2 regions of the Paenibacillus sp. FSL F4-0236 genome follow, and region 2 is predicted to be linked to the other one. Evidence: riboswitches for the same ligand, from Rfam matches in the RefSeq annotation. Region 2 holds a riboswitch; the other holds the start of a gene.
What was found. Region 2 has a riboswitch for S-adenosylmethionine ahead of NSQ29_RS00715 (methionine ABC transporter ATP-binding protein). Riboswitches for the same ligand answer to the same signal wherever they lie in the genome.
Positions count from the first base shown of each region.

Region 1: it holds a riboswitch for S-adenosylmethionine, as region 2 does, so the genes downstream of both, metA (homoserine O-acetyltransferase MetA) here and NSQ29_RS00715 (methionine ABC transporter ATP-binding protein) in region 2, are expected to answer to the same signal.

Region 1 covers NZ_JBBOBK010000001.1:4,210,207-4,226,645, forward strand. The annotation lists gene NSQ29_RS19000 (PLP-dependent transferase) at 1-1,067, opposite strand, end outside; gene metA (homoserine O-acetyltransferase MetA) at 1,104-2,024, opposite strand; SAM riboswitch class I at 2,138-2,268, opposite strand; gene corA (magnesium/cobalt transporter CorA) at 2,667-3,602, shown strand; gene NSQ29_RS19015 (HRDC domain-containing protein) at 3,685-4,701, opposite strand; gene NSQ29_RS19020 (ROK family protein) at 4,913-5,794, opposite strand; gene NSQ29_RS19025 (5'-3' exonuclease) at 6,059-6,985, opposite strand; gene NSQ29_RS19030 (putative bifunctional diguanylate cyclase/phosphodiesterase) at 7,103-8,236, opposite strand; gene NSQ29_RS19035 (methyl-accepting chemotaxis protein) at 8,247-9,959, opposite strand; gene NSQ29_RS19040 (response regulator transcription factor) at 10,077-10,775, opposite strand; gene NSQ29_RS19045 (response regulator) at 10,772-14,035, opposite strand; partial or broken gene NSQ29_RS19050 (chemotaxis protein CheW) at 14,163-14,644, opposite strand; gene NSQ29_RS19055 (hypothetical protein) at 14,835-15,170, shown strand; gene NSQ29_RS19060 (arsenate reductase family protein) at 15,386-15,751, opposite strand; gene NSQ29_RS19065 (RluA family pseudouridine synthase) at 15,932-16,439, opposite strand, start outside.
Region 2 covers NZ_JBBOBK010000001.1:157,484-173,922, reverse strand. The annotation lists gene hemQ (hydrogen peroxide-dependent heme synthase) at 1-417, shown strand, start outside; gene NSQ29_RS00785 (hypothetical protein) at 477-755, opposite strand; gene NSQ29_RS00780 (NAD(P)/FAD-dependent oxidoreductase) at 757-1,950, opposite strand; gene NSQ29_RS00775 (NAD(P)/FAD-dependent oxidoreductase) at 2,282-3,256, shown strand; gene NSQ29_RS00770 (sporulation histidine kinase inhibitor Sda) at 3,388-3,531, opposite strand; gene NSQ29_RS00765 (YheC/YheD family protein) at 3,846-4,508, opposite strand; gene NSQ29_RS00760 (hypothetical protein) at 4,840-5,049, shown strand; gene NSQ29_RS00755 (GNAT family N-acetyltransferase) at 5,117-5,569, opposite strand; gene NSQ29_RS00750 (HesB/IscA family protein) at 5,670-6,029, opposite strand; gene mqnE (aminofutalosine synthase MqnE) at 6,402-7,508, shown strand; gene NSQ29_RS00740 (NAD(P)/FAD-dependent oxidoreductase) at 7,558-8,619, shown strand; gene NSQ29_RS00735 (YuzB family protein) at 8,688-8,942, opposite strand; gene NSQ29_RS00730 (NifU family protein) at 9,024-9,272, shown strand; gene NSQ29_RS00725 (MetQ/NlpA family ABC transporter substrate-binding protein) at 9,428-10,285, opposite strand; gene NSQ29_RS00720 (methionine ABC transporter permease) at 10,344-11,003, opposite strand; gene NSQ29_RS00715 (methionine ABC transporter ATP-binding protein) at 11,003-12,019, opposite strand; SAM riboswitch class I at 12,120-12,259, opposite strand; gene NSQ29_RS00710 (Cthe_2314 family HEPN domain-containing protein) at 12,360-13,094, opposite strand; gene NSQ29_RS00705 (COX15/CtaA family protein) at 13,204-14,181, opposite strand; gene NSQ29_RS00700 (thioredoxin family protein) at 14,271-14,615, opposite strand; gene NSQ29_RS00695 (putative polysaccharide biosynthesis protein) at 14,694-16,322, opposite strand; gene NSQ29_RS00690 (DUF456 domain-containing protein) at 16,350-16,439, opposite strand, start outside.

The DNA of each region.
Region 1 (16,439 bases), 4.1 Mb from region 2:
TCTACACCCACAGCATTTCGAATCTCCACAGGAATATCAGCATGTGTTTGTACAGCCGGATAAGTCATAAGTGACTCTACGCCGCCCAAGCTTTCTGCGAATGCAATAAGACGAATATGACGAAGAAGCGGCTCTACGTATCTGGCATCTTTTAATTTGAAAGAAAAAATACCGGTATTGCCTGAAGATTGACGATTCTGGATTTCATGTCCTGGATGATCAGGCAATCCTGGATGGAACACTTCCGCAATCGCTGGATGCTCTAATAAGTAGTGAGCGATCGCTAGTGCATTGCTTTCGTGACGCTCCATACGCAGCGCCAATGTCTTCAAGCCTCTCATCAACTGATAACTGTCTGTTGGTCCGAGCACGGCGCCAATAGAGTTATGTAGAATAGCTAATTCAGCTGATAATTCTACACCCTTGGATACAATCAGGCCTGCCAGTACATCATTATGACCACCCAAATACTTAGTAGCGCTATGAACTACAATATCCGCACCTAATTCTATAGGCCGTTGGAAGAATGGAGTCAGCAGCGTATTATCTACAATGCTAAGTAACCCATGGTGACGTGCCCAAGTGCACACGGCTTCAATATCCGTGATCATCATAAGTGGGTTCGTTGGCGTTTCAATAAATACAGCTTTCGTATTTGGACAACGCGAAGCTTCCAGTGCATCCAAATCATTCGTGTCTACATAAGAAGCAGTGATTCCAAACTTGGACATAATCCGTTCCAACAAACGATAGGTACCGCCGTAAAGATCCAGCGAAACGATCAGATGGTCGCCTTGAGCGAACAAGGTAAGCACCGTTTGTATCGCTGCCATCCCAGAGCTACAAGCAAATCCTGCATCTCCAGATTCCAGTTCCGCAGCTGCATTCTCAAGCACTGAACGGGTCGGACTCTTGGTGCGGCTATAATCAAACCCTGTGCTTTGACCGAGTTTTGGATGACGAAATGCCGTTGCATTATAAATCGGAAAATTAATTGCTCCTGTGGCAGGATCTTCTTGAGAACCTATTTGAGCCAGTCTACTTTCAATCCTAAGTTTGTCATCCATGATTAATGCCTCCTAATTTATATTGTAGCGCTATTATTAATAAACAATCGGGTCGATATCATAAGGCGTTTCTTGATATACATAGTAATTGAGCCAGTTAGAGAATAATAAATTGGCATGCGCACGCCACACTGCTGGAGGTGTACGTTCTGGATCATCTTTAGGGAAGTAATGTTTCGGCAAAGCCATCTCCATCCCTCTAGACACATCACGGTCATATTCCCATTTCAAGGATAGAGGATCATATTCGGAATGTCCGGTCACAAATATTTGTTTACCGTCGTTTGTAGCCACTAGATACATACCAGCTTCTTCGGATTCCGCCAGAATCTGCAGATCTGGGTTATTCTCAATATCTTCACGGGAGACATCGGTATGACGAGAGTGTGGTACATGGAATACCTCGTCAAAGCCGCGCAACAGTTTAATGTTATTTTGATTAATCGTATGAGGGAAGACGCCAAAACATTTCTCAGGCAATGCCACTTTACGAACACCAAAATGATGATATAAGCCTGCCTGTGCCGCCCAACAAATATGCATGGTTGAAGTCACATTGTCCTTGCTCCATTCAAAAATCTCTTTCAGTTCTTCCCAATACGATACTTCCTCGAACTCCATTTGTTCTACAGGAGCACCTGTAACGATTAAACCATCCAAACGGCGGTGGCTGATCTCGTCAAAGGTTTTGTAAAAGCTCTTCAAATGTTCAGCAGAAGTATTCTTGGAAATATGGGAACGCGGATGCAATAAAGTAACATCAACTTGTAGTGGCGAATTTCCAATTAAACGCAGCAATTGAGTCTCTGTCGTCTCTTTAGTCGGCATGAGGTTCAGAATAGCAATCCGTAGTGGACGGATATCCTGATGGAAAGCCTGACTTTCGTCCATCACAAAAATATTTTCTCCGGATAGTACTTCTTTCGCCGGTAAACTGTCGGGAATTTTAATTGGCATTGTCTTTCCACTCCTTAGCTGAATTTAGTTATTTTGCCGCACTGCGGCTTGCTGAACATAAAAAGACCTTCCTCGGAAATCGAGAAAGGTCATATCTACAGTCATATGCGCCTCTCTCATCTGCCAGAATGTTCCTGAAGACGATTAGACGTCTGCAGAAATTCCGCAAGAATTAGCACCGTGCGTTTACACGCCGGTTGCCGGGTTTCATAGGGCTAGTCCCTCCACCTGCTCTTGATAAGATTTAGCTGTATTCAATTAAATTACTTTAAAATTCACTTTAAATCATGAACCTCCTTTTCGTCAAGTCCATACAATGCTGAAGAAGCCTCAAAATCACAATAAATTTGCTTGAAAGAGGCATACTCCGTTGTTATACTAGACAAGTATTTCATACCTGAACGAAAAGAAGAGGTGAGAAGAAGGATGGAAGGCGACCCGAGCTCGCAAATATGTGTACAGAATGAGCAACCACACAGGATAATCATCAGCTTGCCGGCGGCGGGAGCAGTTCTTCTTCATGCCCTCGAAACTTCATTTGGCCCTATGTATTGATTGTACCGCCGGCCAAGCTGATTTTTTTCTCTGTGCTTAATTTAGCAGTCCCTAGTGAAGACCTGGGGATAGGAGGAGTGAAATCAGATGAAAATCCGGCTGGTAAATGCAGGGGTTTTTACACCTATTGATGAAATTGATGAAACACTAACACCCCCAACGGAAGGGTTCTATTGGATTGACGCCGATGTTGAGGATTTGGAGCTGCTTCAGCCCTTGTTCAACCTACATGATCTTGCTGTTGAGGATTGCCTTAGCGAAGAGGATCAGCGTCCAAAGATCGAAATATACGAAAGTCACTACTTTATTGTTGTAAATAGCATTCGCTTTGACGATGAAGAAATTTTCCTACGGGCACTCAATGTATTCCTTGGAAGACATTACATCATCACTGTCACGAAACAAAAGATCAATGAACTACGAATCCTGAAGCCTATGCTCTGGGAGCAAGAAGTAAGTGAACCGGATATGTTCCTTTACTTGCTAATTGACCTTGTCGTTGATAACTATTTCTCCGTCGGCGACCGAATTGAAGCTCGGATTGAGAAGCTGGAAGAAGATATCCTCATGCATACCAAGAAGTCACATCTCAGTGAAATTATCGGTCTGCGAAGTGAAATTCTATGGTTGAAGAAAATGCTGGGGCCACAAAAAGAAGTGATCAATACCCTAAATAAAAAAGACCTCCGTCTGATTGATGATCAGCTGCAGAAATATTTTAGCGACATTTATGAAAATGCGGTTAAAATATCTGAAACCTTTGAGACGTATCGCGATCTCATGGGCAACTTACGAGAGGCATACCAATCCAGTATCGCCAACCGCGCGAATGAAATTATGAGAGTCTTTACTGCGATCACAACAATATTCATGCCCCTGACCGTAATTACCGGAATCTACGGTATGAACTTTGATCATATGCCCGAGCTTCATACGAAATATGGCTATTATGGCGTTATAGGCGTCATGTTGACTTTAGGCTGTGGGATGCTCTATGTTTTCCGCAAGAAGGAATGGCTATGAAACGAACCGGACGAATAAGCAAGACGAAGGCCCTGTAACCGTAAGGTATAAGGAAGCCTTCGTCTTTTTGGTATGCGCAAATTTAAAAGCTGGTCGCCATGCCCACTTTATGCGTCTGCTCTCGACGGAAACGGATGCGTATCAATCGCAGACGCTCATAATAAATATCCAATCCTTCAGCAGCGGAAAAATCGTCACCATACACCTTATGTAACACCGGTTTTAGGAAAAGATCCCCGAGCTCCACATAGGCATTCCATATCGCATCCTGCTCACTCTGCGGCATATTGCCAAGCTCTACATGGATCAGCTTCTCGACAGAATAACCTTCTCTTTCTAGCTCCTCTACCGCTTCAATCAGTTCACGCCGGTTCACTCCACTATTCACCTTAAGCTGTTCCAAGCCCAACCCATTCTCGATCCCCTGTAGCAAAATCCTCCGCAAGCGCAGTCGTTCTAGCTGCTTCTTATATTTGACTTCTTTCTGTTTATAAAGCCAAGATACGAAAGACTCCTCTTCAATTACTTCATGCACCCAATTTAGAGGGAAGGAATGTTCCCTTGCCACCGCAGTAGTTATAGCCAGCCAATCAGCCCCAAACTGCGCTATCTTGCCTTCTCCCACACCCGGAATTTGCATCAGTTCCTCTGGCGTATGCGGTAGAAATGTACTTAACAAGCGCAACAGACGATTACTGGCGAGAATATAGGGCGCCTTCCGTTCACTCGAAGCCTTACCACGGCGCCAAGCACATAACTCTTCATAAATGGCTTCATTCCCATAATGTTCGCTGTAATATTGAAGCTTCAGCTGCTCCTGATTACGTCCAGTAAGACTATCCTCCTCGTGGAATATCCCATCGATTAAGGGTCGATAGCCATCTCCCATCTTCACTGCTAGCTCATGCCTGTATACACAGAGCATCTCATTCCATGAACCACCTTCATACCACAAATTCTCAATGTAATTCTCCCCACCTGAAAAATCACGCCAGCCCAAACTCCAGATCCCCTCTTCCTCTCCAATCCACAACTGGGCGTACACCTCTTGATCCACTCCAGATATTCTGGATAAACGGTTCATAAACACAATTTGCATATTCATCCCTACCTTTCTCAACATTACAGCAAGCACAATAACCTTCCGGGAAGAGCCTCCTTCGGAGCGAACAAATCCTTTCTCAATCAGACCCCGAACGCAAAAAAGCACCTCTCTCACGATAAACGCGAAAGAGGTGCTCCCTCATTAAATGCTATACTGTTAGATCCTAGAATACCATATATTACCGAACAGTCAATGTCTTTTTATACTAGTTTCTAGCTAGAGCTAATGTAGCCAATCCAATCGCTCCAGCAAGCCCTGCATTGTCTCCAAGACCTGGTGAGACAACATAATTATCGATGTCGACATTAAGCGATGGATGTTGAACATATCCGCTCAATAACTCTTGCAGCTTAGTGCGAATCAACGGGAATAGGTGGCTTTGCTTCATAACACCACCGCCCATTACGATTTTTTGAGGAGACAGAATCAGCACATAGTTCATGAGTGCATGTGCAAGATAGTGAGCTTCCATTTCCCATGCCGGATGGTCCACTGGTAGCTCTCCTGCCGGTTGTCCCCAGCGTTTGCCGATCCCCGGACCTGCGGCTAATCCTTCAAGACAATCGCCATGATAAGGACAGTAACCCTCAAACGTATCCTCTGGATGTCTACGAACTAGAATATGTCCCATCTCAGGATGTGACAATCCATGGACCATCTGGCCGCCAACAACCGCTCCTGCTCCAATGCCTGTCCCAACCGTAATATAAAGACAGCTGTCCAGACCTTTAGCTGCTCCCCATTTACTCTCCGCAAGCGCTGCACCATTCACATCCGTGTCAAAGCCGATCGGAACGTTAAATTGCTCAGCCATTGTGCCTACCAGATTATATTGTCCCCAGTGAGGTTTTGGTGTCGTTGTTATGTAACCATAAGTAGGGCTGTCCAGTACGGGATCAATTGGTCCAAAAGATCCGATTCCGAATGCTTCTACATTTTTCTCTTTAAAATAGTCTATTACTAGTCCCATCGTTTCTTCCGGTGTTGTTGTCGGAAAGCTAACTCGGTCAACAATGGTACCGTCCTCATAACCAATCCCACATACAAACTTTGTTCCGCCTGCTTCAATCGCTCCCAATAGCTTCACAGCAATTATCTCCCTTTCTCTAGTTAGAAGTTGAAACGCTACCCATACACAAATGAATAATATCATAAAAAAAAGCAATCACCAGCCCTAATTATACGTCGAATGAAGCGCTATCACAACAAGTATAAACGCCTTTTGCTTCCTTATAAGGACGCAAAAGGCGTTTAAGAGAGAAAGATAAGGATAATGTTTAGTGTGAAACTTATACGTTCTTATAGTTTAACAAAACACCCTCCATGCATCTTTGCATGAAGGATGTCTTCTTTAACCCAAATCGCCTAACTCAATCTGTACAATTCCTCGTTCGTCCTGCACCTCAGCAATCAAATGCATCAAGCTGCCGAACTCTAGCTCCTGAAATTTGCGCGCAGCTGTTTCCCGCTGTAGTTGCCACAAGGCTTCCGTCAGCTCGCAGACCACTGGTACATCGCAACGGATTTCCGCTAGCTCTCGCGATAAATGCAGCATATCCAGATCTGCTTCGATTTTGGTACGCACACCTTTAGGGAGCAGATGCAGATTCTCAATTACACCTTCAACTGTTCCGTATTCGGTCAGCAGTTTCAGCGCAGTCTTCTCACCAATCCCTTTTACGCCGGGATAATTATCACTGGTATCGCCCATAAAGCCTTTCAGGTCAATCACTTGTCTAGGGGTTAGCCCCTTTTCCTCCAGCAATTCTGCAAGGTCATACACTTTATAGTTAGAGCGTCCCTTTTTCATAATGACGACCTTAACATTCTCATCAATGAGCTGAAGCATATCATGGTCACCCGTCAAAATATATACCTCAGAGTTTTCACTGTAACAAGAAGCCAGCGTACCAATGCAATCATCCGCTTCATAGCCTGCAAGTCCAATATTCGGCACCCCAAGCTCAGCTACTACATCTTTTACTAGATCGAACTGTGGAATCAGCTCTAACGGGGCTTCAATCCGATTCGATTTGTATCCATCGTATTTCTCGGTGCGGAACGTTCCTTTGCCCATATCCCAGCAGCATACGACGTGAGAAGGCTCAAATGTGCTTACCGCATCGAAAAAATACTGCAAAAAACCATACACCGCATTCGTCGGCAATCCAGCTTTTGTCTTGCGAATATATCCTCCATAAGAGGTCGCATAAAAGGCCCGGAACAGCAGAGCCATTCCATCTACAAGCATTACACGGCCCGTTGTTTCTGCTCTCATGTATAAACCTCTCCTTGTGAATGCATTTAGCTTCTAGGAGTATTCTATCAGAAAACCTGCAATCTTATAAGAGCGTATGAAGTTTCTCCATTATCCAATCCCTGGAATACATTTGCATTACAAGAGTTTACCGCTACCCCCCCGCATTATTGTAAAGATTCCTTCCGACGCCATAAGATCTTCAAAATCCCTTGCTGTTAAAGGTCTGCTGAACAAGTACCCCTGAACCTCATCGCATTGATAGCCTGAAAGAATCTCAAACTCTCTCATATGCTCAACACCTTCAGCAATGACCTTCATCTTCAGACTATGCGCCAATAGTATCAAAAAAGAGACGATCGCCTGATCATACTTGTCGCTTACAATTTCACGAATGAACAACCGGTCAATCTTGAGTGTCTGAATAGGGAAGTACTTAAAGTAGCTGATTGAGGTCTGTCCTGTACCAAAATCATCTATTGCGATGCTTACACCTGTGTCTCTGATTTGTCGTAATCTTGAAATCATGGTCTCCGTATGCGCAAGAAATACACTTTCTGTAATTTCTAGCTCCAGCCTTCGGGGATCTATGCCGGTTTCCTGTATAATTCCGGAAAGAATACCCAGAATGTTATCTTCCAGCAATTGCTTCACAGACAGATTTACTGAAATGCGGATCGCTGAAGTTAAATGATTTTCCCACTTTTTAATCTGCTCACAGGCTGAGCGGAGTACCCATTCACCAACCTGAGAGATCATGCCTGACTCCTCCAGCATAGGAATAAAAATTTCAGGAGAGATCCTTCCGAATTCGGGATGATCCCAGCGCAACAGAACCTCAGTTCCAACTATTTTCCGCGTCCGCACATTAATCTGGGGCTGATAGACGAGTAGGAATTCTTCATTGGCCAATGCTTTGCGAAGATCCTTCTCAAGCAGCGGCAGACGTTCTTCCGCTACTTGAACCAAAGGATCAGAGGTCCTATAGTAGTCTTGACCTGCCAGACTCACCGCGCATTTTTCAACCCTGCATCTTCCACCCTCAAGCCATTCCTGCCATCGTTCAGCGTTCATTCGTCTGTCTGGAAATCCAGCCAGTTCTGCAAAGTACCCGAATAACTGAAATATTCCGAATATGCCATAACCCGTTTCTCTGGGTGTTATTCGAATATTTCGCTTTGTATGTAAGAATACCCTATATATAAATGCACCTAAATAAATACTTATTAAAATTCCAAGTGAAATAACCATTTCCAGTATCGAAACTTGCATTTTATTCACCTTAATTCTTATAAATCTTGAATTCGTTTATTTTGTCGTGCAATTCCTCAGCCATGTAGGACAATGAGGTACAAGCTACCGAGATTTCCTCCATAGATGCGAGTTGTTCTTCGGTTGCAGCCGCAATATTCTGTGTGCTGGCGGCAGATGTTTGAGCAGCCACATTTATTTGTTCAACCGAATGAAACACCTGATCCGACCCCAAAGCCAGATCCCGAATTTCAAAAGAGATTGCCTGAATCTGATCAGCCGCCTTGCCCACAGACTCCTCTATTTGAGCAAATGACTGGCCTGCCGAATTAACCGTTTCTATACCGCTTGAGACCTCATTGGCCGTCCGTTCCATGGACTGTACAGCTTTGCCCGTCTCCGACTGGATGTTGCTGATTAGAGCGGATATTTTTTGGGCTGCGCCTGTTGATTGTTCTGCCAGCTTGCGGACCTCATGCGCAACGACGGCAAACCCTCTGCCCTGATCACCAGCCCTTGCCGCTTCAATGGCCGCATTCAGGGCAAGCAGATTGGTTTGTGCTGCAATGTCTGTGATGGCGTCAACAATCTGACCAATCTCTTCGGACTGCTGTTCCAATCCATGGATAATGCGGCTTAAATCCTCGATCGCCTCATGAATTGAACTCATTTGGTTTACAGCGGTAACAATTGCTTCATTTCCTTCCATAGATTTGTTCGAGGCCTGTTCAGCTGACTCGGACATCGTCTGTGCGTTCTGTTCCATATGCTGAACGCTGTCTCTCATCTGTCTCAGTGTTTTGACTGTTTCCTCAACTACCTGAACCTGGTGGTCCGAGCCTCCAGCAACCTCCTCGACGTTTTCTGCAATATTCTCGCTGGCCGTGCTTGTCTGCTCTGCATTTGCTGTAAGTTCAACCGAGAATGCCGCAACCTGCTGTGAGGTCTCGGCAATCCGGCCGAACAAATCTCTTAACACCTGCAGCATGGCATTGAGAGATTGAGCTAACTGTCCGAGTTCATCCTTGGAACGGTAATGAACCTCGCCACTGAAATCCCCTTGCTCCATCTCTCTCATCTGCTTCTGAACGAGTTGAATCGGCTTTACAATCATGCGAATAATCACGATTCCGATTACGTTACTCACAATGATAGCAATTACAAATATGATAATCGTTAACATAGTACCTTGTTTGGCTTGCTTGTTGGTCGATTCATTGATTGCGTCCGCACCAGCAATGAGATCGTCTTTTAGCTTCACGCCTAAAGAGGTAATTGTATCTCTGGCTTCTACAACATTTTTTTTATAGTAATCGTAAGCTTCCTCATTGCGGTTGAGAGCTCCTATATCAAGTACAGCCTGCATTCCTTCTATATAGGAAGAGAATTGTGCCTGGATCTCTCTCACGATTTTTTTCTCCTCCGCATCAATTCCCGATGTGAGCAGTCTGTTCAGAAGTTGAATGTTTTCTTCCTTCAAATCTCCAAATCTATTCAGCAAGTCTTCTCCCTCCTGCGCCGATGTTTCCTGCATCATCTGGAACATAGTGGACTCCAGCTCCCGGTTGTTGCTACGGTATATCAGAAAATCAGCTTCAGGCATCATTCGGTCATAATACATATCGTGAGAATTATTATTCATTTGTGTCAACGCAGAATATCCAATTGCACTTTGGCCTCCAAAGGCAATAATAAACACTCCTATCAACAGAAACAGTTTTGTTGCTACTTTTAGATTACGCATTCTAATGCCCCCTTTTTCACCATATAACATCTCCTATTTATGATAAAAGAAGGGTGTTAAAACAATTACAACATAAGTATGTATAATCTATGTTTTTTCTTCATAATCTTCAAATTTCTATGGAGAAAACTTATAACCTATTCCCCACACGGTTTTTATATACCTCGGATTTTTCGGATCTGCTTCAATTTTGTTTCTGAGCTTCATAACATGTACATCAATGGAACGCTCATTCACTAAAGTATGAATTCCACGCAAATAAATAATCAGCTCCTCACGAGAGAACACCCGCTCCGGATGATTATATAGGAGTTTCATAATTTCAAATTCGGTAAAGGTTGTCTCCACCCTTCTTCCCTGAACTTTGATTGTGCGGAACTCATGTTCAATAATAATCCCTTCATTTTTCGTTCTGTATTCGCCGATACTGCCGCGATCTTCTTGCCTGCGGGAACCTTGTCTTGTTCTGCGTACAATGGCGTTCATCCTCGCCAATAGCTCCTTCATGCTGAAGGGTTTGCACAAATAGTCATCAGCTCCGGCATTCAACGCTTCTACACGGCAAAGAACATCCGTATTCATAGAGATGATAACAATCGGCACCAAGGAATCTTTGCGCAGCTCCCTGCAGACTTCCATACCATTTAGATCCGGCAACATTAAATCAATAATTACAATATCCGGCTGTGAATTTTCAACCAGGGTAAGCCCTCTGGATCCGGTATCCACTCTGTCAACGATGTTACCTTCCTCCGTAAGGTACATCTTTATCATATCGCCGATAATACTGTCATCTTCAATTAGAATAACCTTCATATTGAAATCCTCTCAAAATAATGTACAACTGTGTTCCCGTCCAAAAAATAATGCAAAGTAAAAATGATCCATTTCAGCTCCCGTTCCAAATGATACATTTCAATCTGAACATCTGCACCTTGTTCCAGAGCCGTTTCAAGATTCTCCGCAGCTGCCAGCAGACGGTCAGCACTTATGTTGCCAGCCACGCCCTTTAGGGTATGGAGCATTCTTAGAGTGTATAAGAAATCCTGTCGGGCCAAGGCGTCGCGCAGTTGTTCAGCAAAATGTCTGTATTCGTTCAAGAACATGATAAACATATGACGCATGATATGTTCTTTTCCGCCAACTCTTTGCAGAATAACCTGAAAATCAATTCCCCTGAGTCGCCTCCACCCCTTTGCTAAACACTCTTCGTCTCCAAGTGACTTTTCATAGTCGTGTAAATCTTGTTGTCTATTCAATAAAAAAATTAGATCACCAATCTGAAACGGCTTCGTTAACACTCCATTCATCCCAATACGACAATACTCTTCATGCTCTTCCTTTACAGTATTTGCGGTTAAGGCAATGATTAGTAAATCATTAAACCGGCGGTCCTGCCGCAGCTTTTTCGTTACCTCCACACCATCAAACTCAGGCATATGGATGTCCAATATGAGCAAATCCCACCGGCCTTGATCCAGCAAACGAAACACCTCCTTACCATCATTGGCTACTGTAACGTTAAAGCCATAGGATTTCAGAATCTCGGTGACCACAAGCTGATTAATTTCATTATCTTCAGCCAGTATAATGTTCCACTGGCATTGGGGTATGGCAAAAACCTCAGCATCTGAAATCCCCGAAGGCGAATACGGTTCATTTCGAAAAAGTGAAAGCATGGTCTGGTACAGGCCGTTGCGGCTAACCGGCATCAAAATAATGGCGTCTGGCTGCAGTTCCTCCGGCAATTTCATAATTTCATCCCGAACGGTTGTTATTGAAATAACGACGATACGGACCGGCTGCATAACGAATATCTCCTTGAGCCGGAGCCAATCATTCAGTCCTTCCTGGTCCTCCATGCTTAAATCCGCTATAATCACTTCCACAGGCATGTGGGTAATTGCACTATCCAAATTTCCACAAGCGAGGACAAGAAAGTTCATCGATTCCAGCATAGAGCATAACCCATTTCTAACTGCCCTATTGCTTTCGATGACAAGTACCTTTGTTTGCGAAAATTCAATCATCTCTCCCTGAGGAAGATCATTCAACAGTCTGTACTCTAAGGGAATCTCAAACGAGAATTTGCTGCCCCGCCCAGGCTGACTGCTGATTTCAATATCTCCTTCCATCATCTCCACAAAGTATTTGCAGATCGGAAGTCCTAGCCCCGTCCCTTCACCTTTCTGTCTGGAATGATGTCTGACCTGCATGAAGGGTTCAAACAGATGATTAATTTGATCATTCGTAAGTCCGATCCCCGTATCCTCTACAGAAAATTCCACACGAATAATATCTTCTTCATATCCTACGAGCTCAGCTTTGACATATACATACCCGCTATCAGTAAACTTAATGGCATTGTTAATCATATTGATGAGAATTTGCTCAATTCGCAATGGATCACCATAAACAATTTCCGGAATATCCGCAGAAGTCTCAATAATAAATTTCAGTTTCTTCTGACCTACAAGCACAGCAAGAATATCCGATAATTCCTGCATTAAATGATGAAGGTTAAAATCAACTTTTTGCAGTTCTATTTTCCCCGCCTCAATCTTCGAAAAATCAAGAACATCATTAATAATGCCAAGTAAGGTATGAGAGGAGGAAAGGATTTTGTCCAAATAATCCTTTTGTACCAGAGTCATCTCCTGCCTGGTCAAAAGCTCCGTGAGTCCAATAATGCCGCTAAGAGGCGTGCGTATTTCATGACTCATCCGGGCAAGAAACTCACTTTTGGCCTTATTGGCTTCGTCAGCTGCCATGCTTTTCTTGAGATGAGTAATATCATGAGCAGTACTAACAACCCCAATGACCTCCTGGTTGATATTGTAGTATGGTGAAAAAGTTACATCATACTCGTGTTCTCTCCTGGCTGAGCTGAAGCTGTATTCAAAGCTCTCCATGGTTCTACTGGAGATCACCCGATTGAAGTAATACAGCCAGGCCTCAACATGTCTCCCTGCTGGAAGCTTATCTGTTATCCATGTTCCGACCAAACTTTCGGGCGTCACGCGAAGCGTCTCGGCTACCTTCCTGTTAACAGATGTAATACGCCCCTGCACATCAAACCAGATAATGAAATCTTGTGAGCTTTCCACTAGGGACCGGTATAGTTCCTCGCTTTCCTTAAGCTGCTTCTCCGATAGTTTACGCCCGGATATATCTGTTACAGAGCCAATGACAGAGCCGACAATATGATCATAGAATAAAGGCTTAAGCGTGATGAGAAGAGCATGCTCCCTATATGGCATTTCAAAGGATAACTGTTCCCCCGCCCAGGCCCTTTCTATCTGATTTTGCATGTAAAGCTTTTGTTCTTCTGGAATGATTTCAACCTGGTCAAGGGTTAACCCTGCGAGTTCGTTGTAAGAGACTCCCAATTCAGCAAATAATGCACCTCCCGCAATCTTGAATTTGAATTTCTCATCCTTTTTGGTCAATTTATAAATTAATCCGGGCTGAAGGTGAAGAATCTCGAATAAATCATTTTGCATCTCATCGAATCGTTGCTTTAGCTTCTGTGCATCGTACATATAAAATAGCTTTGCAGCGATAAACAATCCGGATACCTCATAGACTGCGAAAAATTCCAGACTAGCGAGTAATGGATGTGAGCTGTCGATAAAATTATTAAACAATATCAACAAAAAATTTGTAGCGGTGACTGAGACTATCCACTGTTTCTTTCGAATATGAGTCACCGATAGATTGCTCACAGTATAAATAATGGAAAACTCTATTACGCCCAGTATCATTGTCATCATTGAGGGCTTGTCCATAAAACGGTAAAGAATGATCAGCACAGCCGTGAGTGCTGAAGCAAAGGGACCGCCAATATATGCCGAAATAAGGATAGGGATGGTACTCAAGTCAGCTATAAAAAAATTATGATAATGAATTTGAAAGACATAGCCTAAAATAACACCTACTAGCCCTTGATAAATCCCTACCTTCCAAGTGTATCCTGTTACACTTCTCAGATTCACATTCACTCTCATCAAAAAATATTCAAAAAGAAAAGTGAAAATGGTTAATAGACAAAAGCTGAGTAATAGATCCCGATTCATCGTTTTACCACCTTATATAATACATAATTGGCTCGATTCTGATAAATTTCAAATAATTATAATTATATGCAAAAAAAGTCGAACAATATACATCGTTCGACAAAATGCCACATATTCCGATTGCGAGTTATCCAGACAACCTCCCAATTATTCCCTCAAGATCCAAAAGAATAAGCAGCTGATCTTTCATTTGGACAACACCCAGACTATTTCCGCGCATTCCTTGGACATTCTCGTTTGTTGTTTCAATCTTTGCTTGATTGAACCGATGAATTCTTGATGCCGCTTGAACATGAAAAGCAAACTTTTTGGCCTTATTTCTGCAATGATGTATTTGTCCGGCACCTGTCGTTTCTCTCTTCCAGACGAGTATCCTAGACATTTAGCCAAGTCAATAACTGTCATTACTTCTTCTCGAAACTTTATCAATCCTTGCATGCATGGATGTGTCAATGGAACCGGAGTGATCGGAAGTACGTTAATGACCTCCCTTACATTTTGTACATAAGTCCCATACAGATTATTACCGAGCAGAAACTCAACTATTTCCACCTCAGCAGTATCTTTCAAGGGTAATAATTGGCTGACTGTCATTTTCCCCCCATTCATTCAACATCGTTTTTAATTAACTATATATCTAAAATGTTATGTAACATGTTCAAACGATATTTGATTTGTGTTAGTTAAATTAATATAAAATACATACTCACTTTACATGCAGGGATACTTAAAATAGGAATTGTTAAATTTAAGGAGCCTGCGTACGCGAAAAAACAACGATAATTAAATTGTATACCCTGTGGAAACCAACAAGATTCTGATCATGGATGCGTTAAAAACTCCTAGTCGAAGCATATCTGAGCCAAGCACGGAATCGAAATTACATGGGCCTCGGATCGAAGAATTAGTGATGGGGGCAGAAACTGAAACTAAAATGCATAACGAACAGATCCAGCGGAAGTTGGCAGATTTCTACAAACAATCGGTACTTCAGGAATGGGACTTATTCAAATTAGAGGAAAAACCAAGTACAAACGAGGCTAGGCTTGAAAAAAGATGCAGGAAGGAAAAATTTTGGTTCAGCACGGATCAGCGCATGGCAATTTCATCTCTTTACCAACAGCAGGTATACTGATATGCCTGATATTTAATAATGTGCTGAACAATATCTATTTTTACCGTTGGTACTATTTTGAATTATTATTTCCCCTTGCTCTGTTTTATCCTATCCTGGATAAAACAGAGCAAGAGAAAAAAGGATGAGTCAGCATGATAGGATTTATTCTTCTATCTGCTATTGGGTTAACCACCCAACATCGCTGCAATCATCGATTGGATTAGACTCTGAAATCAGGCATTGCTCCAGAATTCGCCGTATTGCTCTTCTTTAAAGCCTACCGTAACTTTAACGCCATCGGTGACAATCGGACGTTTATTTAGCATGCCATGGCTTGCGAGCAGCTCAAGCTTTTCCTGCTCACTAAGCTGTGCCATTTTGTCCTTAAGACCCAATGCTTTATAGACTTCACCACTTGTATTAAAAAACTTTTTCAGTTCAAGTCCGCTATTGGCCAGCAATTCACGCAGCTCCTCAACGGTAGGCGGCTGTTCTGCGATGTTTTGAAGCTCAAGCTCATGACCTTGAGCTTGTAGCCATTTTACTGCACTGCGGCAGGTGCTGCATTTTGGATATTGATATACTTTTAGTTTGCTCATGTTGTTCTCCTTTAATGGTAGTGATGAGTGCGCTACGCTGGCAAATTATTCTTCCGATCGCTGTTATCCTCAGATTTCTTGATTTAGTCCGCTTGTTGCGGATGAAATCCGAGGATAAAGGCGAACACTCCGTTTCTCCAGAACCAATTCGCCCTCTCGCTAACATCACTAAGATAATTTTTACCTCAAATTCGCTTTCGGGCCTTGCTCCAATACATTCTCCAAGGCCGCCATATCAGGCGGCAAAGGAGCTTCAAAGATCATTTCCTGCAGCAGCACCGGATGCTTGAACGTCAGACGCACCGCGTGCAGTGCTTGACGTGGTATGGAGGCATCTAGTGCTGCAACGGACTCCAACTGTTCACTTTGAGTTAAAGTCAATTCCGGTAGATTATACAGCTCATGACGATACATGCTGTCACCAATCAAAGGACAGCCGATAGAGGTCATGTGGACCCGAATCTGATGAGTACGACCACTCTCCAGCTTCAGTTCAACTTTTGAACCTTGTGCGTATACGGTTTTAACCTCATACCGAGTCAGAGAAGGATAACCATCCGGTGTCACGATACGTCGATGCGGCTCCTCAGGATCACGGTCAATAGGTCCGTCTATATCGCCGAAAGGCTCCACAGGAGCCCCATGAACAAATGCAGAATAACGTTTGTCCACTGTACCCGCAATCATC
Region 2 (16,439 bases):
TACCTTGCGGGGGGCAGCGATGGTAGTGATCCTATGCAGAATCCGCATGTTATCGCACGTCTAAAACCTGTTTTGCCGCAAGCGAAGCATATTTGCTTCTATCCAATGAACAAGAAACGTGAGCTCGCCGATAACTGGTATATGCTTGATATGGATAAACGTCGGGAGCTGATGGCTTCTCACGGATTAATCGGACGTGGTTATGCTGGTAAGGTGAAACAAATTATCACCGGCTCCGTAGGTTTTGATGATTGGGAATGGGGCGTAACCCTGTTCGCTGAAGATCCGCTACAATTCAAGAAGCTGGTTTACGAAATGCGCTTTGACGAAGTCAGTGCTCGCTACGGCGAATTCGGACCTTTCTATGTCGGCAACCTGCTGACTGAGGATTCTTTTGAAGAAATGCTTAAATTGTAATTGTAATAACAAAAAGGGTGAGTCTCCAGATCTTTATGGAGACTCACCCTTTTTAAATGCTATAACGAAGTTCCTGCTTCCTCATCCTCTTCGCTGTCATCTTCATCATCACGCAGACTTTCCAAATATTCAGCCGTAGCCCTGTCACGCGCTCGCCCTTTTTCCTTTAAGCGTTCAATGCCAGGGAGAATGAGCAGATCAATTTCCTTTTGAACAACATACGCTAGATCGTACTGATTCTGATCCTCCAGATAAGATCCAACCTCAATCAGTCCGTTATATCGGTCCAATTCTTCTCGGGTCAGCAATCCACGCACCTGCACGCTGCAGTGACGCATCTTATAAGAATCTTCCTTTTTTCAGAACCAGCGGAATCCCACCGATAATGAACAAATAGCGCATATCCACAACTTTTTTCAATTGAGCTGCAGTCCAGCCCTTGTAAGTTTTGCTGCCAACTACAGCAATCCCTTGACCTTTACCTAGAGAAGCTACTGTTCCTTTATTGCTGAATGCAAATTTCTTGGGTTGTTGATTACGGATCGCAGCCACCAAATTATGTGCACAGCACTCTCCCTGTTGCATAGCAATTTGTGCTGTTGGCGGATAAGGACGCCCTTCTGGGTTAATCATCAAGGAGCCGTCTCCAATAATGAAGATATTGTCTTGGCCTGGTGCACGTAAATATTCATCTACTTTCACACGTCCACGCATAGCTTCAAATCCTGCAGCTTCAATCAGACGGTTTCCTCGAATTCCGCCTGTCCAGACAATTGTAGAAGCCTTAATCTCTTCGCCTGATGCCAGAATTACACCGTTTGGTAGACATTCCTTGATCGCAACGCCCATCTTGAATGTAACACCCTTCTTAGTGAGCAAGTTCATCGCATACTCAACAAGTTCAGGAGCAAATCCAGGCAGAGCTGTTGGAGCAGCTTCTATGTTATATATATTTACCATGCTTGGATCAACGTCAAATTCTTTGCACAACCCAGGGATGCGGTCAGCTAGTTCGGCCACAAATTCAATTCCGCTAAAGCCGGCACCACCGACTACGAAATTGATATGCTCCTGAGCATTGTTCTCGTTCTTATATTTGGCAAATTGATACTCAATATGTTCACGAATCAAACGAACGGAGTTGATGCTCCGGATCGTCAGTGCGTATTTATCAAGTCCTGGAATACCGAATGTTTCAGGCTCTCCGCCCAAAGCAATGACGAGATAGTCATACGAAAGAGTACCATCCTCCAAAATAATCTTTTTCTGCTGGGTACGAATTTCCTGAACAGATGACTTAACGAGATCGATCTTGAATTCATCGATTAGTTTAGAAATAGACACCCGAGTGTGTTCAATACTGTCTGTACCCGCGGCAGGCATATGTAGATGGGTAGTAAAATAGTGGTACTCGTGACGGTTTACGAGCGTGACATCCGCTTCATTATAGTTCAAAGCCTTCTGTAAGCGCTGTGCGGTCAAAATACCCCCATAGCCCGCGCCTAAGATTACGATTTTGGGAATACTACTCATGTTCCGGCTCCTTCCAAGAGGTAAATCTGTCTTTGTATTTTTTATTGAAACAATGTACGGTCCTTTTTGTGAATTTATACACTTATATTTAGAAGAAATTCCAATCAAACTTAAAGGATTTCTAAATTGACCATATCCATTGTAAACCTTAGTGTACTATTAATCAAACATTAAAATACTAAAAAACGTCACATTCTTATTGTGTTCTAAAGTCTTTCTTTGCAGGTATGTGTCACAATGTTTATAATAAGAAAGAATACAAGTATGGCAAAATGAATATATCAACTCGGAGGTGTAATATCCCGTGACACAAGAGCAATCCGGCGTTCCTATGAGCGACCTTTTAATCATAGGTGGCGGTCCAGCTGGCATGTTTGCCGCATTTTACGGTGGGATGCGTCAGGCATCCGTAACACTTATTGAAAGTATGCCCCAATTGGGAGGACAACTTGCTGCACTTTATCCTGAAAAATACATTTATGATGTAGCAGGTTTTCCAAAAGTAACTGCACAAGAATTGGTTGACAACCTGACACGGCAAATGGATATGTTCCAATCGAATATCCGGCTGGAGGAGAAAGTAATTTCTGTTCAGAAACGGGACGAACGCCATTTTGTTGTTACAACTGATGTAGCAGAATATCACAGTAAAGCTATTATCATTACAGCTGGCGTAGGCGCTTTTGAACCTCGTCGTTTAGAACTGCCAGACGCAGGACGGTTTGAAAAAGCCAACCTTCATTATTTTGTAAATGATTTAAATGCCTTTAAAGATAAAAAAGTTCTGATTAGCGGTGGTGGAGATTCCGCAGTAGACTGGGCACTAATGCTGGAACCGATCGCGGAGCAAGTAACCCTGATTCACCGCCGGGATAAATTCCGTGCGCATGAGCACAGCGTAGAGAATCTGATGGCTTCCAAAGTTAACGTAATTACACCTACTGAAATTACAGAACTGCATGGTGACGAGTTTATTACTAAGGTTACCTTATCTCATATCAAGACCAAGGAAACACAAGAAATCGAAGTCGACAGTGTAATCGTCAATTTCGGATTTGTTTCCTCTCTGGGACCCATTGCAGAGTGGGGTATCGATATTGAAGGGAACTCCATTGTCGTTGACTCACGTATGGAAACGAGTATTCCGGGAATCTTTGCAGCCGGCGATATCACCACATATCCAGGTAAGCTGAAGCTAATTGCTGTAGGATTCGGCGAAGCCCCAACGGCTGTGAATAATGCAAAAGTCTACATCGATCCGGAAGCCAAGCTTTCACCAGGACACAGTAGTAATATGAAACTCTAATTCTATCTACCACAATAAAAAAGGGTATTCTGACAGGCCTATCAATACTAGCCTATCAGGATACCCTTTTATGTTTGTGACTCGCGGTTTATTTATATGTAGCCAGCTACAAAGGTATACTTTGCGCTCTTTTAATGAAGAACCGCATGAACTGGAGAGTGTAAGTTTCGTTTGCGAATCTCAACGAGTAGAAGAGCGATGAAATCATGCTCTAGTTGCAGTTCTATCGCTCTATGGTAAGAGTCTAGAAGCATCTCATCGGACAATTCAACCATAACGTTCATCTACCTTTCCTGTATTTGGATCTGAATCTATCATATCAAACTATCATTTTTCGAACAAGCGTTCGTGTTATCCACAAGTACATGTGGAAATCCTGTGTATAATATGTGCGTAAGCGTTACAAAGGTGATAACTGCACAGTGGAATATGGGGATAATAGTTATACACAGGACTGAACCACTTGTATACAGCTAAAAATATATTTTTATTGTAAATAAATTACAATATAATTTACCCCAAAAGAACGCAACTAAACGCAATTTTATCTTACTACTCTATTATCGTCAATTCTAAAATTTTTGTTAATTTACTGAGGTCTTGTATTAACCTCCAGAATCCATATTTTGCCTGAATAATCCACGGCGTAATCAAAACCCAGTTCGCCTATTCCAGGGAAATGCCGCTCCATCAGTTCGATACATACGAGCGTTAGCCTGCGCATTTCTGCTTTCTTCGCTGAGGCTTTAATTCGAGGCAAGGATCTGCGAAGTCCTTCTCGACAAGAAAGCATCGTGCCTCCTTTACATAAATTAGTTACGAACAGGCCAGGCCGGGCCAATCTTCCCACCATAGAGCGAAACTCCCAAACACCGCCATTTCTCACTACTTTGACCCGATAATCAATAGGACGCCCACCAATTCTGGCGAGAGAAATCCCCTGTTGAATCAAATATTTACGTCTAACCTTGACGAAATGAAGCGCTCGTCTCATGGATCTAAAGTCCTTGTAAATTCGAGTTCTGTCCATATAAGTAAATCCATAACCTCGACTATCCCGAAACACTTTAATTACACCGTAGCCTCCACCGCCAACTATTGGTTTAATAACAACATTTCCGTATCTCCGGAGCATGGCTAACAGTGAGTCAGCCGAATACACCCTCGTCATTGGTATATAATGAGAAACCCTCGCGTCACTGAGCAATGCTTCTGTCTTCAACCATTTGCTAGCCAATTGTCTTCCCGACATCGTCCTTTCCCTCCTTTCACATTCCAGCCTACCCTATACATTACTCAGAAAAGGCCCCACCCTCTTGTATGATTGTCCGTGTAGGAGGAAGCTCTTAGCAAAAAGGGCTTAGAGCTTGTATCGACAACATTCTCAACCTCGCAGGTTAGATTGAAGATTTTGTAGAACCTCATTTCTGAACATTCGACATCTAAAACGCAATGGATGAGTTCACTATAACTAGAATAATCTTCAAAATCGTTGTATTATTAATAGCGGTTACATTTTCAATTCCTACTATATAAATAATGAATTAGAGGCTCGCTAAAAAACAGCGCGGGGAGGGCTCGGAATGGCTCAGTTTTTCGAGGTATTATATTGGGTGGCCATGCTTGGGATGTCCATCGTATTGGCTGGAACGACTATACTGATCTGCGCTATTGGCTTTAAATTCATTAAAGACAGGCGCAGAGCACTGGGTGCTGGCTGTATTGCCTTTTCCCTTGGAGCCGCAGGGCTCATCGTGTTTATGATTAATTACAAGTTTATTATTCCAGCCTAATTGTACGCAGGAACAAACAAAAGCCCTCTCGAGGAATTCCATCGGAGGGCTTTTGTTTGTATGTCACTCATATATCTAGCGTAAGACGGATCATATCCACTACCTTGATCCCATTTTCAACAATCTCTTCACTGTAATGTCTGATAAAAAAATCTCTATCGATTCCGGTAATTCTAAATCCACATTTCTGATAAAGAGCCAGTTGTCCTACACTAGAATTCCCCGTACCCACTTCAATCGTCTTCGCACCAAGTAATCTCGCATTCTGAATCGCATGATAGACCAACTGCTTTCCTATCCCTTTACTTTGCTGATTCTCATCAACGGCTATATTTACTAGCTCCACTGTCTCAGGTCTCGTTTGTAGCAAAACATAGACACCTATAATGCAATTCTCCACTTCAGCTACAAAACATTGCCCTCTTTTTAAATACGCTTCAACAAGACTTAGGGAAGGATCGGCTAATAACAACAAATGTAAGGGTGGTTGTTCTTCTGCGTTTAATTTCCTAATTAGCATGCTTAGAGCTCCTTGTGATGACTTTTGTCATTGAGAATAAAAAAGCCTCCAAGCCCGTGTTGTAGAACTCAACATGGGGCTTGAAGGCGTAACGTCGCGATTAGCAAGGCTCTTCGTTCGGTTTTCCTGCATCCGTAGCTGTACGGAAGCTTGAGCCACAGCCACAGGTTGCAGTAGCGTTCGGGTTATTAATGGTGAAACCACCTGTCATTCCGGATTCTTCAAAATCAATTTCGAGACCATCAAGGTAACGAAGATTCTCTTTCTCCACGACAACCTTCATTTCTTGGATGTCCATATATACGTCCTGATCGGTTTCATTATCATCAAAGCCCATAGCGTAAGAGAATCCACTGCAACCACCGGGCGTTACTCCAATACGGAGGAACATGTTCGGCACTTCTTGTTCAGCAAGCATCGCCTTTAATTGTTCTGCTGCCTTTTCGCTAATATTAATCATGATCATATCCTCCTATAAATTAAACTTACTTCAACAGAAAAACTTATGTTTAAGGGACCTTCCGGCCAAAAGTTACTTTCTTAAAAATATTTACTTAATAAACTCAGTATAACCGACTATTTCATTACCCTCAAGTCACAACTGCCTTATGCCTGACCTATCGCACCAAAATAAACCATCCATATCCAGCTGTTGATCCCCTTATAAGAGAGGTTTATAATAAGGAAGGCAAACATAAGTAAAAATTCGGAAATTTGTCACGGAGGATAACCCTCCGCTTTATTTTCATGAATGAACAGCTACCATCTGGGTAAGTCTGGGAATTATCTGCGGGCAATGGACCCCGTAAAACTTTCAGGAGGAATTCATAATATGTCTACTCTTTTCACCCCCCAAACAGACGCCCGAATGATGAACATTATTGAAAAAGTTCGCGGCGGCGAAAGATTGAATTTAGAAGATGGCGTTTATTTATATCAGAGTAACGACCTACTTACGATTGGCCAATTAGCAAATGAAGTCAATCTTGCAAAGAACAACAACAGGGTATATTTTATCGAAAACATGAGTCTATATTTCACCAATGTTTGCGAATCTCACTGTGCATTCTGCAATTTCCGCAAAGATGATGGAGAAGAGGGTGCTTATACCCTTTCCGGTCAGGAAATGGTGCAATATGTCGAAAAGCATATTCATCCAGGTGTGCGCGAATTCCATATCGTAGGCGGTCATAATGACAAGGTTCCTTTCCAGTATTACGTGGATTCTTTAAAAGCCTTGAATGAACGTTTCCCTGAGGTAACCTTAAAAGCATACACTGCAGCCGAAATCGATTTTTTCACCCGAATTAGCGGATTGAGTATTCGTGAGGTACTCGAGCAGCTGCGTGCTGCAGGACTTAAGACACTTACTGGTGGCGGCGCAGAAATATTATCCGATCAATACCGTAAAAAAATGCGTGTAGATAAGGCTAATGTGGAAGAATATCTGGAAGTTCACCGAACAGCACATCAGCTTGGCATGAAGACACATACAACTATGCTTTACGGTTCGATTGAATCTCATGAAGATCGTATCCGGCACATGATGCAGATCCGCGATCTACAGGATGAAACCAATGGCTTTATGGTATTCATTCCATTATCTATGCAGCCTAAGAACAAGAATGCAGGGATTATGCGCCGCAACTCCGCTTATGAGGATCTGAAGACGATTGCGATCAGCAGATTGATGCTGGATAATTTCGATCACATCAAAGCGTACTTTATTAATATCGGTCCTCAGCTTACTCAAGTTGCACTGAACTTCGGTGCTTCTGACGTCCATGGTACTATTCTTAAAGAACGCATTAGCCATGCGGCTGGTGCCTTAACACCTGAAGGCCTCACTCGCGATGAATTGATCTGGTTAGTAAAAGGTGCTGGACGAATTCCAGTAGAACGCGACACGTTCTACAATGCGATAAAGGTATACGAATAAACGACTACCTAGATCCGTTATCCTATATTGGAAAGGAAGTTCGGTCAGCATGAGAACACTACTCGTTCTGGGCGGCGGCTATGGCGGCTTGGCCCTAATTCAAGAATTGCTCAATAATCACCTTCCACAGGATATTGAAATTATCTTAATTGACCGAATGCCTTATCAAGGAATCAAAACGGAATATTATGCGCTTGCCGCAGGTACAGTAACTGACTATCACTTGCGGATCCAGTTTCCGGTTCATCCCCGTCTCACTATCCGTTACGGTGAGGTGAGTTCCATTGATTTGGAGAGTAGAATCGTTACAATGGAGCATGACGAGACTGTGTCTTATGACATACTTGCCATTGCACTAGGTTGTACCGACAATTACCATAACATCCCTGGAGCTGATCAATATACTTGCAGTATCCAGACCTTTGCAGGGACACGCGAAACTTACCAACGTTTAAACGATGTGAAGCCTTATGGAACTATAAACATTGTAGGCGGAGGACTAAGTGGAGTGGAATTGGCGGCAGAGCTTCGGGAGAGCCGACCAGATCTTAATATTGCTATTCTGGATCGCGGTGAACGTGTCTTATCTGCCTTCCCTGCGAAGCTGTCACAGTACGTGGAGGAATGGTTTCACCACCATCAAGTACAGACACTTGGACGTGTCTCCGTATCCCATGTAGAGAAAGATGCGCTTTTTAACGGTACAGAGGAAATTCTTTCAGATGTTACAGTATGGACCGCAGGGATCCAACCTGTGAAGGTTGTTCAGGAATTAACAGTCCCGAAGGATCGCGGAGGACGAATCATTCTGGATGAATATTATCGTGTACCTGATTATCCAGAAGTGTATGTAATTGGCGACTGTGCCAGCCTGCCATTCGCTCCAAGCGCACAAGCCGCAGGAGCGCAGGGTGAGCAGGTTGCTCAGGTTATTCAAGCCATGTGGCGCGGCGAGACCCCTAAGCTTCATCCTATTCGTCTAAAGGGTACCTTAGGCTCACTAGGCAAGAAAGCTGGATTTGGTCTGATGGGCCAACGCTCCGTCAAAGGACGGGTTCCCCGTATCCTTAAGAGCGGGGTGCTCTGGATGTCAAAACGCACTTTAGGATAAACCTAAGGGCTGCTCTTTTCCGTTATAAATACGAAAAAGAGCAGCCCTTTATTTTCCACAAAAAGCATTTAATCAAGGTCCATATTGAACCAAGCCTCTAGCTCTTTGATTTTAGTATCAATTTTCTTTTCTAGCTCGTCAACAGTATCTGCTGCAACGATGTCCCCTTCAACCATGGCAAACGGGGTTAAATAACATTCCCCACAATTGTTCAGGCATCCGTATTCGATCACATCGTAATCTGGATTTTCCTCCAGCTTATGCATTAGCTTGTCTGTTCCGTGACCCATGTTACTGGCACAAAATTCAATAATTGGTCTCATGATGATCTCCCTATTCCGCCTAACCATTTTATTTTTTAACTTTTTGTACTATAATGAACTTACGAAAGGAGTGATTGAGAAATGAGTGAGAATGCACAAAGCACCGAAATGTATGATGAAGTATTGGAAGTGCTGGATAAGCTTCGTCCGTTCCTGCAACGCGATGGCGGCGACGTTGAACTGGTCGATGTAGAAGACGGCATCGTTAAGTTGAAACTTATGGGTGCCTGCGGCAGCTGCCCAAGCTCCACGATCACCTTGAAAGCCGGGATTGAACGCGCCCTTCTTGAAGAAGTAGAAGGCGTACAAGAAGTTATGCAAGTATTCTAATCCCATTCAATATCATTCCCGATCCTCCTCTTCAGGAGATCGGGATTTTCTTATTATAGAGGATTTACACTTCCCCTACAACATACAGCATAAAACCCGCTTGCCGTTAGGCAGCGGGTTTTATGCTGTATTAGAGATTAAGTTAGCTTTCTGTCTTAAAATGCTGGAATGATCGAGCCTTTGTACTGCTCTTCAATAAAAGCTTTAGCTTCTGGAGAATTCAGTGCAGCGACAAGCTTTTTGATTGCATCAGAATCTTTATTGTCAGGACGAGCTACCAGGATGTTAGCGTAAGGGGAATCCGTACCCTCAATGAACAAAGCATCTTTAGTAGGAACTAGGTTAGCTTCCAAAGCATAGTTAGTGTTAATCAAGGCAAGATCTACTTCATCCAATTGACGACCTAACATTGCTGCATCTAGCTCGATGATTTTAAGGTTTTTCTTATTTTCAGTGATATCTGCTTGGGTAGATGTGATGTTGGTATCATCTTTCAAAGAAATCAGTCCATTTTTGGCAAGCAAGATCAGTGCACGACCACCGTTTGTAGCATCATTCGGGATGGCAACTTTCGCACCATCAGCCAGCTCGTCGATGGATTTGATTTTTTTGGAATAAGCACCAAAAGGTTCAACGTGAACGGCTGTAACAGAAACTAGATCCGAACCGTTCTTTTGATTCTGGTCATCCAGGTAAGGTTGATGTTGGAAGAAGTTAGCATCCAGATTCTTCTCTGAAAGCTGAACGTTTGGTTGAACATAGTCAGTGAATTCTTTGATTTCTAATTTAATTCCTTGCGCTTCAAGCAATGGAGCAATAGCTTTTAGGATCTCAGCGTGTGGAACAGGTGAAGCACCAACCACCAATTTTACAGGTTCTGCAGATGACTCAGTTGCAGCACCATCTTTTGGTGCATTAGTAGCAGCCGAGTTAGAAGCATTATTGTTATTGCCGCAAGCAGCCAGCACCACAACCAGTGTCAGACTAAAAAAAGTAAGTAGTAATTTTTTCATTTTAAATCCCCCTCTTATCCTTGGTATTTGTATGAATAAGGCTATATATGGACGTACCTTATTTCCGTGTGAAATGTCGTACTAGTCGATCACCGGCCATTTGTAGCAGTTGCACCAGTATGACCATTAAGACTACAGAGATAATCATAACTTCCTTCTCATATCGGTAATATCCGTAACGAATCGCTAGATCCCCTAGCCCGCCGCCGCCTACCATCCCGGACATTGCCGTATAGGAGACCAGTGTAACCAGTGTGATCGTAACCCCAGCGAGCAGACCTGGACGAGCCTCTGGCAAAAGAACACGCATAACGATCTGATTCGTGGATGCTCCCATCCCTTGCGCCGCTTCGATTACTCCACGATCCACTTCTCTTAATGCCGTTTCCACCAAGCGAGCAAAGAATGGAGCTGCACCAATGACGAGCGGTGGAATCGTACCAAGTACTCCAATGGAGGTTCCAACGATGGTTTTGCTAAAAGGAATTAAAGCCACCATCAAAATGATAAACGGTACGGAACGTAGGATGTTTACGACGAACGATAAGACCGAGTAAATTACTCTGATTACTATACTATTCGATCTTCCCCATAAATACAATACAATTCCGAGTGGTAAACCAAGAATAATTGTGAACAATCCTGAGAATATTAACATTTGCAAGGTAGCAACTGTAGCATCCATCATTTCTTGCCAGTTTAAGTCTGCGAAATTCATTACGAAATCACCTCCACTTCAAGGCCTTGAGCGGTTAGTTCGGCTATCGTCACAGCGATCGCTTCAGCTGGACCTTCGAACCGAACAATCATTTGTCCATAAGGTACGTCTTTTATCGTTGAGATGGTACCATGCAGAATGGCGAAGCTAACACCTGTCTCACGTACTACATTGGAAAGTGCAGAGCCGTAGGTCTTCTCTCCGAAAAAAGTAATTTTGACGGCCTGAGAGTTGTCCCCAGCAGCAGCGTCAAGCGCCGTACGAAGGGGTCCCTCATTCTGTGATTCACTGCGAATGAAATCGCGAGTGACCTCATGCTGCGGCTTCAGGAATACCTCCGTGACTTTACCTTGCTCAACGATACCACCACCATGAATGACCGCAACACGGTCGCAAATGCTCTGAATCACGTGCATTTCGTGAGTGATCAGCACAATAGTCAGATGGAACCGTTTATTAATATCGAGCAATAGCTTAAGAATAGAGTCTGTCGTTTGTGGATCAAGCGCAGAGGTTGCCTCGTCACACAGCAGCACATCAGGGTCGCTGGCAAGTGCCCGAGCGATGCCGACTCGTTGCTTTTGTCCTCCTGATAATTGAGACGGATACTTATCCTGGTGTTCTTCAAGCCCAACTAGAGCAAGCAGTTCTTTCACTTTTGCATCAATATCTGCTCTCGAGGTACCTGTGAGTCGTAGAGGAAAAGCAATATTATCATATACAGTCGCAGAAGATAGCAGATTGAAATGTTGAAAAATCATTCCTATCTTGCGCCGCTGCTCCTGCAGCTGGCCTTGGGTAAGCTTGGTTAGTTCAATGCCATCTACCCATACTTCCCCTTCTGTCGGACGCTCCAACAGATTAATGCAACGGATCAATGTACTTTTCCCCGCTCCAGAATGGCCAATAACTCCGAATATTTCACCTTTTTCGATAGACAAATTCAATCCGGAAATTGCTGTAGCCGCATGGCTGCCTTTTCCATATACCTTTGTTATTCCTTTTAGATTAATCAACGCTCGTCGCCCCCTTTATAATTCACTTATTCCATACAAAAAAACCTCCGACGATCGATGCAGATCGCAAGAGGCTCTGTGTGTTTATTTAGACAATGCCTTCTCATCTGCCAACGACCACAAACCTTGCGTCATTGTAGGAATTAGCACCATGACATTTGTACATAACGCTAATCGCGCTGTATACAAATCGGTTGCCGGGCTTCATCGGGCCTATCCCTCCGCCACTCTCGATAAGATATAGAGTATGAAATTTTATGTTTGAATTCGTACAGACTTTAATGCAAGCATAAGTATAGTAAGTTTCTTGTTTTTTGTCAAAAGGAAATATCTTGAACGCTTAGGATTGTACACGCTTTGCCTTGCTTATTTCCTTACGTAGCTGTTCATTGCTGTAGCTGAATGCCGCGATTAATGTTTTACAGTTCATTTCAAGGGACTGCTTTAAATCCTCAAGATGGCTATCTAAATCCTCAAGCTGAATTTTGTCATGCAAGCCTTGATGTCGCTGCCATAAATCATCCTGCATTTCGGAATTCATATAATGAATTTCAGCATTTCTGCGCTTGCGTAGATTCTCCAGTGGATCACGATAAGAGTTCTTGATCTGTTCCAGTTGATCTGCTAGCGCAGGATGCACATTCAATAACTGAAGTTGACGCAGTACTGTAAAATAAGAAAAGTGCGTTTTTAATTTGGAGGTTTTGAGGTCATAAAAATGATTCAGTACCGTTCCAAGCTTGTCCAGAAGAGAGAACACACGAATAAATCCATCTTTATAAAAATAAACATACCGCGCATAATCGCCTTGTTCCACTGGTGACATATCGTCCATATAACCAGCGATTACCGATTTCCGGTAAAAAGCAGCTGCGAACCAGCTTTGCTCCAATTCATCCAATGAGGAGATCAGTCCACGTGTCCAAATCTCCAGCTTGCGGTATTCATGGTCATTATCCTCATGAGCGTTCATTTCCTTGCGCAGTAAGGCTGCAAATGTGGCCATGTTCTCCATCGCGTCAGCCAATACACCGCTGTTCTTTCGAGGCGGCTCTCCAAGTATAACCCGCAGCATATCCCAGTCCTCCTAAAGTTTTGTCCAGCACCACGATATACCGATTTCCACTTTATTATTCCGCAGGTAAAGCGACTCTATCCACGGTGGGAACTTTCTACCAAGGGTGTTACAACGGTGTCATTGGATTCGTCGGATTTTTTTCAACAACGACATTTCTCGCACGATTCAGCTGCCAGACTCTTACACTCATATAACATAAGACACCAAACAAACTAGCGATCAACAAAATATGAGCCAAAGCGGCAAATATGTACAATCTTTCATTATCTAGTGTGTAAACAACAGCAGCTCCACTAAATACCTGCATCAAGCACAGCAGAACAGCTGCTACGCCAAGAGCTCTTAGCTCTGGGTAATCCTTATGTTTCCAAAAAGCTAAATGTCCAAGCACCGCAGTAAGAATGAATAAGATCAAAGCCGCAATCCGGTGCGTAAAAACAATACCTACTCCCCCGGAAAGCTCGGGAACCCATTCACCGTTACAGAGCGGCCAGCCAGAACATCCACCGCGCGAATCCGTATGACTAACAAAGGCTCCAATATAAACAACAACATAGGAATATAAGGCCGTGAAGCAGGTTAAATTGCGGAAAGCCTTACTGACGGGTTTCTTCTGAAGCTCCATCTTAGGATCGTACTCACCTGCTTCATGTCGCCTTTTAGTTCCTAGAGCCAGCATTAGAGAACTTGAAAAAGCGATCAAAGAAAAGCCCATATGTAGTGCCATTACAGCAGCAGATTGGGATTTAATCACTGCAAGCGCTCCCATACCACCTTGAACAATTACAAACAGCAACGTCATGAATGCATATACTAACAAGTCCCGTCGATTTCGAGCATAACGCCAAAAGGCAATCATCGAGGCAAGTGACAATAACCCTGCCAATCCGCTAAACAAGCGATGGGTGTATTCAATCATCGAACCTACAGTATAGGCCGGAATCAATTTCCCATGACAGAGCGGCCATTCATTTCCACATTCCAATCCCGATCCAGTCTTCGTTACAACCGCTCCCCCTAGTACAGCGAGGAACATGATAAGGCAAGTAAGATAACTAAGCCATTTCAACTGATTTGTCGACAAAAATATCACCCGCAGTTTTTAGTAATGAAGAAGCATCTTAAAAAACCACCGCTTTTGCTCGAACAGGCGAAAGCGGTGGTTTTCCGGAATTACTGTTGAAGGCTTTGATGCACTTGAACCGCTTTATCAAGGAAATTCTCAATTTCCTCGCGGGATTTACGTAATTTATTAACGAATCTAACCAATTCACGCCCATCGGAATACGCGACAAAGCTTGGAATACCCATAATATTTTGTTCCTGACTAACGTCACCCACAGCATCAACGTCAACCTCAACCAGCGTTAGACGATCTGCATAGGCTTGCTCTACCTCAGGAATAAAAGGATCGATAAATTTACAATCCGAGCACCAGTCCGCCTTGAAGATGGCTACAGTTAATCGAGGAGATTGAATGGCTACCTGAAATTCAGCAGGAGAACTAATTTTGTCCATAGCTTGTTCAGTCCTTTCTTCCATATCTGTCAAATTTCTATTCATTAAGTGAAGCAAAATGTCATGCAGAAGTCAAACTTATTCTCTCATACGAACACGCGCAGGCTGCAATTTCATCAGCGGATGGAGCAATTTTTGCAATGCACGCGGATAACTGGAGATTTCCTGTTTAGTAAGCACACCCAGTACAATTAGCATGACCAGATAAATAACAACAACAGCGGCCCCTACAACAAGACAAGTGATCAGAAATGCCAGACGTGCAGGCATTAGATCTGTTAACAGAATTCCAGCTTGGTTAAGTCCAAAACCAATACCACCGGACACCAGAACCGCAATTGCGAAGCCGCCCCACCGTTTACCCATAATTTCGAAAGGTACAATGGATTTCAGCATCCGTAAGTTAAGAATAGTAATAACTACGAAACAAAGTGCTGTTGCGCCGATAATCCCGTAGATCCCAAATATCTTACTTAGTAAGAAGCTTGCGACTAATTTAACAATAATACCCACTAGCACATAATACATTGAAATGCGTGATTTGCCCATACCGAGCAAGATGGAGTTCGTTGTCATCATGGTGATCTGAAAGATCGTTCCAATCGTAAGCATCGCCACAATTCCGCTTCCGTCCAAGCTGCTGAACAATAACCCGTTTACAGAATAAGCTGCTGCCACAAGTGCCAACACAATTGGCATCCCTGTCAGGATAGAAATCCGCAAAGCAAGTGTAATTTGCTTCTTCAAGTGTCCCTCATCACGACGGGCATAGGCAGCTGAAATGATCGGAATCAGCGAGGTACCTAGCGCAATGGCTAGTACCGGCGGAATTCCGGCCACACTTTGAGCACGCGTGGTTAGTATACCCAAAGCTGCTGTTGCACTCTCTCTACCCATCTGATCAATAAGCAGTGGAACAGCCAAAGAAGTATCAATCACATTCACTACGGGAATCGTAAGTGAAGAGAGCACGATCGGAATTGATAGTGTGAAAATATCTTTGTAAATTCCCCAAATCGGCAATTTTTGAGTGGTATTGTAATTTAATCCTTGCTGTTTATCCTCTCGGCGCAGCTTGATTGCAAAATAAATCATGACACCAAATGCTGCAATACTACCAATTACGCTACCGAAGGATGCTCCCGCAGCTATAGTTGTATTGTTATACCCCTGCTGTAATAGAATATAAGCTAGTAAAACAGCGACTAGTACGCGAGCGAACTGCTCTACAATCTGTGAAATACCACCAGCCATCATGTTGTTGCGCCCTTGAAAATATCCACGCATCATGGCAATTGCCGGAAAAAGTAAAAGCGCAGGTGCAATAGCCCTAACTGCCATCGCTGATTCAGGTACATCAGCAATATGTGTCGCATAGAACGGAGCGCCTATGTACAGCAAGGCCGTCATGATTACCCCTGCTGCTACTGAAAACAGCAATGCTGCATGATACACTTGTCTCGCCTCTTCAGGACGATTCAGAGCGTACCGCTCGGAGACCATTTTACTGAGCGTACTTGGAATACCTGCTGTAGCCACGGTGAGCAGCATTAAATAGATATTGTTCGATACCCCAAATGATGCTCTCCCCACATCATCAAAAATATGATCCAGCGGCACCCGCTGAACAAGCCCGAGTACCCTTGCCACCAAAGCTGCAGCAGCAAGGATAAGCGTGCCTTTTACGAAAGACTCTTTCTTGGACAAACCATTTCCCCTTCTTCACTGTTAAAATTAAAACCGGACGACCCATATAAAAAAGAGGACGACCATAATAATTTGTAGCACAATTTTGACAACAGTACTACTAAACAACCCAAGTAT